3 regions of the Serratia sp. CoH_122_TC_1 genome follow, and region 2 is predicted to be linked to each of the others. Evidence: predicted binding sites of a transcription regulator. Region 2 holds the regulator's gene; each other region holds the start of a gene.
The links. The regulator PurR, encoded in region 2, represses purine synthesis genes. The targets are predictions, from matches to a motif close to CANGCAAACGTTTGCNTG.

Region 1: AC2FC2_RS21950 (nucleobase:cation symporter-2 family protein) is a predicted target of PurR. The motif match lies at 1,026-1,043, and genes of this name have one in related genera.
Region 3: carA (glutamine-hydrolyzing carbamoyl-phosphate synthase small subunit) is a predicted target of PurR. The motif match lies at 979-996, and genes of this name have one in related genera.

What each region holds. Positions count from the first base shown of each region.
Region 1 is NZ_JBXWLA010000019.1:98,727-100,932, reverse strand. It holds gene AC2FC2_RS21950 (nucleobase:cation symporter-2 family protein) at 1-972, opposite strand, end outside; gene gltS (sodium/glutamate symporter) at 1,215-2,206, shown strand, end outside.
Region 2 is NZ_JBXWLA010000003.1:273,573-275,778, forward strand. It holds gene sodB (superoxide dismutase [Fe]) at 1-10, shown strand, start outside; gene cydH (cytochrome bd-I oxidase subunit CydH) at 64-153, opposite strand; gene purR (HTH-type transcriptional repressor PurR) at 478-1,503, shown strand; gene punR (DNA-binding transcriptional activator PunR) at 1,500-2,206, opposite strand, start outside.
Region 3 is NZ_JBXWLA010000009.1:64,376-66,581, forward strand. It holds gene dapB (4-hydroxy-tetrahydrodipicolinate reductase) at 1-749, shown strand, start outside; gene carA (glutamine-hydrolyzing carbamoyl-phosphate synthase small subunit) at 1,220-2,206, shown strand, end outside.

The sequences.
Region 1 (2,206 bases), on a different contig from region 2:
GGACAGCATGGAGTTCAGGCCATTGGCGAGCACGCCACCCTTCAGGCGCTTCATATACAGCGGGCCGCTCACCGGTTGTTCCGATACGTCAGAGGTCGCGGTGATATCCCCGATGGTTTCCAATGACGTGACCATAAAGATCAGCATCAGCGGTAGCAGCAGGTTCCAGTCAAAGCCCAAACCGTAATACAGCGGCGTTGGGATGATAATTGCGGCTGTCTCGGTGGCCGGCTGAGTGTCTGGCAACATCCCCATGACCCAAGCCAAAAGGTAACCGACCGCCATGGCGATCACCAACGAGGCGACGCGAAGGTAGGGGTTACGCTGGCGGTTAAGCAGAATAATGACCAAGAGTACGGCCCCGGCCAACATCAGGTTTTTTGGCGCGCCAAAGCTGTGATCATTCATCGCGGCATAGCCGCCACCGATGGAGGTTAGCCCAACCTGGATCAGCGACAAACCGATAATCATCACCACAATGCCAGAAACCAGCGGGGTGATGATGCGACGCGCCAGATGCAGCACGCGCGATAACAGGATTTCGGTGCAGGAGGCGACCATCAGTGTGCCGAACAGTGCCGCCATCATTGTAGGGACATCGGCCCCCCCGTTTTTCAATGCCAGCCCACCCATAATCAGCGGTGAAACGAAGTTAAAGCTGGTGCCTTGAATCGAGAGCAAGCCAGAACCGACCGGTCCCCAGGTTTTAATTTGTAGGATGGAAGCCAAACCGGAAGCGAACAATGACATGCTGATGATGTGCTGGGTGTCTTGTGCCGGTAGACCTAATGCCTGGCAGATCAACAGAGCAGGGGTGATTACCGCAACAAACATCGCCAGCAGGTGCTGACCAGCGGCAAACAGGGTTTGCGGCAATGGCGGTCGGTCTTCCAGGCGATAAATGAGTTCGCTATTGCGCGGCGTTGAGGAGGCTTTTTGCTCTGCATCGAGCTCGGCGGATGGCATGGTCATGATGTGGCATTTCCGGAAACGGCAAAGCAGGCATTTTAATGATTTACCCCGCAAAAGCAAACGGTTGCGCGTTACTATTCTGTTAGCATTATCGGCGGTTATGTCGCATTTTCGTTCATTTTTTCTTGTGTTATCAGCGTTTTTTACTTCTAATCCTGCACTCATCAAGTTTTAAAAACTAAGCGGTTTTCTATAACTTATTATTTATTAATTGGATCTTTTCCCTTACATGGAGTACCTGGATGTTTCATCTTGATACTTATGGCACGTTAGTCGCGGCAACATTGGTTTTGCTCCTTGGGGGCAAATGCGTCACAAGCATCCCTCTGTTAAGAAAATACACCATTCCCGCACCTGTCGCCGGTGGCTTGCTGGTGGCTATCCTGTTATTAGCCCTGAAAAAATTCGCTAACTGGGAAATCAGCTTCGATATGTCGCTGAAAGACCCTTTGATGCTGGCCTTCTTTGCCACTATTGGTCTCAATGCCAACCTGGCGCGGCTGCGTGCGGGCGGTAAGGCATTGATGGTATTTCTGTTTGTCGTGCTGGGCTTGCTGCTGGTGCAGAACGCGATCGGCATCGGCATGGCAAAAATGCTGGGTCTGGACCCGTTGATGGGTCTGATCGCCGGTTCCATTACCCTGTCCGGCGGCCACGGCACCGGGGCGGCCTGGAGCAAGCTGTTCATTGAGCGTTACGGCTTTGAAAATGCCACGGAAGTTGCGATGGCCTGCGCCACCTTCGGGTTGGTTTTGGGCGGCCTGATCGGCGGTCCTGTGGCGCGTTATCTGGTGAAGCACTCTTCTACACCGGAAGGGTCTCCGGATGACAGCGTTCAGCCAAGCGGTTTTGAAAAACCGGAAAGCGGCCGTTTGATTACCTCGCTGGTCATGATTGAAACCATCGCGATGATTGCCATCTGTTTGAGCCTGGGTCAGTTTATTTCCGGCTTATTGAGTGGCACGGTGTTTGAACTGCCAAACTTTGTCTGTGTGCTGTTTGTTGGTGTGATCCTCAGTAACACACTGGCCTTCACCGGTTTCTATACTGTGTTTGAGCGTGCAGTATCGGTGCTGGGCAACGTTAGCCTGTCGCTGTTCCTGGCGATGGCGTTGATGAGCCTGCGCTTGTGGGAATTGGCTTCGTTGGCACTGCCAATGCTGGCGATCCTGGCAGTACAGACGTTGGTGATGGCACTGTACGCAATCTTTGTTACCTACCGGGTGATGGGTAA
Region 2 (2,206 bases):
CCTGGCATAGCGTGGGATAAGGCAAACAGGCGCACGAAGCGGCGCCTGTTTTTACTTCGGGGATCAGTTCAATGCTGCAGTGAAGCTAAAAGCAATAATCACGGCCAGCGCACAGACAGTGGTGAACAGTGACATTTTCAGATCGGTATCCATTACAACTCCTTTTCAGATTGGTTTTCCCAAGGATAAAAGGCACACAATTAATGCGTCAAACCATTTTCACACAGTTGGCCAATAAAATCTTGTTATCATTTCCCGGTTTATAATACCGATTACCTCTTCCCCTTTTGCTCAATATGGGACAAAATTCGCAGTTCACAACTGTGTACCGGCAAAAATGCCCCTCCTGACCAAGCGCTGACGACTTCAACACACTAAAAACTCAGTTTTCGCTTCTTTGGAGAAGGATCTACGCAGGCAAACGATTAACATCACACTTACATACTGCAACATGTGAGTTCAGGAGTCATTCTTTACATGGCAACGATTAAAGATGTGGCCAAACGCGCTGGCGTTTCCACCACCACCGTTTCGCACGTCATCAATAAGACTCGTTTCGTCGCCGAAGAGACTAAAGCGGCCGTGAGTGCCGCAATTAAAGAGCTGCATTATTCACCCAGCGCAGTGGCGCGCAGTCTGAAGGTCAATCACACCAAATCGATTGGCCTGCTGGCAACCTCCAGTGAAGCGCCCTACTTTGCTGAAGTGATCGAAGCGGTAGAAAACAGCTGCTACAGCAAAGGCTATACGCTGATACTGTGTAACTCGCACAACAATTTGGACAAACAGCGTGCCTATCTGGCAATGCTGGCGCAAAAGCGCGTCGATGGCTTGTTGGTGATGTGTTCAGAATATCCGGACCAATTGCTTGGCATGTTGGAAGATTACCGCAACATCCCAATGGTTGTCATGGACTGGGGCGCCGCACGCGGTGATTTTACTGATACCATCATTGATAACGCGTTCGAAGGTGGCTATCTGGCTGGGCGCTATCTGATCGAACGCGGACACCGCGATATCGGCGCCATTCCCGGCCAACTGTCACGTAATACAGGGGGCGGGCGCCATCAGGGCTTCTTAAAAGCGATGGAGGAAGCCCATATCGACGTGCGCGACGAGTGGATCGTGCAGGGTGACTTTGAGCCAGAATCCGGCTACAAGGCCATGCACCAGATACTGTCGCAGAAACAGCGTCCGACAGCGGTATTCTGTGGTGGCGATATCATGGCAATGGGGGCTATCTGCGCCGCCGATGAGCTTGGGCTACGCGTGCCTCAAGACATCTCGGTCATTGGCTACGATAACGTGCGCAATGCGCGCTATTTCACCCCGGCGCTGACCACTATTCATCAGCCCAAAGAGCGTTTGGGTGAGATGGCATTCACCATGTTGTTGGATCGCATCATCAGCAAGCGTGAAGAATCACAGGTGATTGAGGTGCATCCCAAGTTGGTTGAGCGCCGTTCGGTTGCTGACGGCCCGTTCATCGATTACCGCCGCTAGTCATTCGCGCCGGAAGCCACTGCGGTTTCCGGCGTCACTTCGCTTAACCATTCCTGATTCAACGTTTCACTGTCCCCTAAATAGTCCAACAGCCAGGCCATCGCCGGAGAAGGCGTATTTTGCTGCCACGTCAGGCAACAAGGGCTGGCTGGGAACGGCTCCTGCAACTGTAACGCCACTAACTCGCCACGTTGTACTAACGGCAAGACCTGATGCGCAGGCATCATCCCGACACACAATCCGGCGCACAGGCAATCCACCGCCGACGACCAGTCCGGCACCACCAAGCGCCGCTGGTTATCCAACGTCCAGGTGACCCGCTTGGGGAGATTGCGTGAGGTATCCTCCAGGCAGAGCGATGGGAAAGGCCGTAGCTGATCATCGTTTAACAACCCATCCTGAGCCGCCAGTGGATGTTGCGGGCTGGCCACACACAACCAACGCATATCGCCCATATCGCGAAAGGCAAACCCACCGCCAACCGGCACGGCCCGTGTCGCACCTATCGCCATATCAGCACGCCCATCCACCAACGCATCCCAGACGCCATTGAACACTTCTGGCTGAACCAATAATTCAACGTCAGGGAAATGCCGATAAAAGTCCAACACCAACTGACGGCAACGTTGAGGCTTGACGATAATATCTACGGCAATTTTCAACTGGCCACGCCAGCCGTTGGCCACCTGCTGACACTGCCGAC
Region 3 (2,206 bases), on a different contig from region 2:
TACAACAGGTGCCTGGCGTGGTACTGGGTGCGGCGATTTCACGCCCGGGTTCAAGTCTGATCGGTGTTGATGCGGGTGAGCTGGCAGGCATAGGCAAGTTGGGCGTGGCCGTGAGCGACAGCCTGGAAAGCGTTGTCGGTGATTTTGATATTCTGATCGACTTCACTCGTCCGGAAAGCTCCCTGGCGTATCTGGCTTTCTGTGTCGAACACAAAAAAGCTATCGTGATAGGCACCACCGGTTTTGATGATGCGGGCAAAGATGCCATCCGCGCCGCTGGCGAGCAGATTGGCATCGTGTTTGCCGCTAACTTCAGCGTGGGCGTTAATCTGGTGCTGAAACTGTTGGAAAAAGCAGCCCAGGTGATGGGGGATTATACCGACATTGAAATTGTTGAAGCGCATCATCGCCACAAGGTGGATGCCCCGTCGGGGACTGCGTTGGCGATGGGGGAGGCGATTGCCGGTGCGCTGGGGCGTGATCTTAAAGAGTGCGCCGTGTATGCACGTGAAGGTTATACCGGCGAACGTGACCCAAAAAGCATCGGCTTTGCCACTATCCGCGCTGGCGACATTGTCGGTGAACACACTGCCATGTTTGCCGACATTGGCGAGCGGGTAGAAATTACCCACAAAGCCTCCAGTCGTATGACTTTTGCCAGTGGAGCAGTTAAGGCCGCTATTTGGTTAAGTAAGCGTGATAAAGGCCTGTTTGATATGCGTGATGTACTGGGTCTTGACCAGTTGTAATTAATTTATACACCATCGTGATGTGGTTGTATTAATCATAATTATATGATTAAAGGACAATAATTTTATTGTCCTTTTTTTTAACACTGAAAATGATGGTTTCGATTATTTCTGTGTTCTTGATGTGTTTTTATGTGTGTTTTAATGGGTTATTTCATCCATAATAGGCTTTGATGATGTTTTAAACCCCGTATTTTAGCGTCGCTAGTGCAATTTTTTGTCATCCCATCCCGCAACCGTTTACCAGCCCGAGTTTAGCGGTGTTTTTATGGCTGCTGGGGCTATTAAACGCCGAGAAGTGCAAAAATAAGAGAAAAAATGGCGCTTTGGGTAGACAAGCGGAGCACTCATCATTAAAATGCGCCCAATTTGCCAAAAATTGACCTTGAGGGCGGTTTTTGCATTGATTTAGATCGCGATATCTGAATTAATATGCAAATATTGTGATTGATTATTCCTTGGAGGGTGTTTTGATTAAGTCAGCGCTATTGGTTCTCGAAGACGGAACCCAATTCCACGGTCGGGCCATCGGGGCAGAGGGTACGGCAGTGGGGGAAGTGGTCTTCAATACGTCGATGACCGGTTATCAAGAAATCCTCACTGATCCTTCCTACTCCCGCCAGATCGTTACTCTTACTTATCCCCATATCGGCAATGTCGGCACCAATGCTTCCGACGAAGAATCCTCCGCAGTACACGCCCAAGGCCTCGTCATTCGTGACCTCCCACTGATTGCCAGCAACTACCGCAACGAAGAAGGTCTGTCTGATTACCTGAAGCGCCATAACATTGTGGCGATTGCCGATATTGATACCCGCAAGCTGACTCGCCTGCTGCGTGAAAAGGGTGCACAGAACGGTTGCATCATCGCCGCTGACACGCCGGATGCCGCTCTGGCATTAGCGAAGGCCAAAGCCTTCCCGGGTCTAAAAGGCATGGATCTGGCCAAAGAAGTGACCACTCAGGAAGCTTACAGCTGGCAGCAGGGGAGCTGGACACTGGAAGGCGAACTGCCGGAAGCCAAAGCAGCCTCTGAACTGCCATTCCACGTCGTGGCATATGATTACGGCGCCAAGCGTAACATCCTGCGCATGCTGGTGGATCGCGGTTGCCGCCTGACGGTAGTACCCGCACAGACGCCGGCAGATGAAGTCTTGAAGATGAATCCGGACGGCATTTTCTTGTCCAACGGCCCTGGCGACCCAGAGCCATGTGATTACGCTATCACTGCGATTAAACAGTTCCTGGAGACCGACATTCCGGTGTTCGGTATCTGCCTCGGCCATCAGTTGCTGGCACTGGCGAGCGGCGCAAAAACCGTGAAGATGAAGCTTGGCCACCACGGCGGCAACCACCCGGTGAAAGACCTGGATAACGACTGCGTCATGATTACCGCCCAGAACCACGGTTTTGCAGTGGACGAAAATAACTTGCCGGCCGAACTGCGCATTACGCAC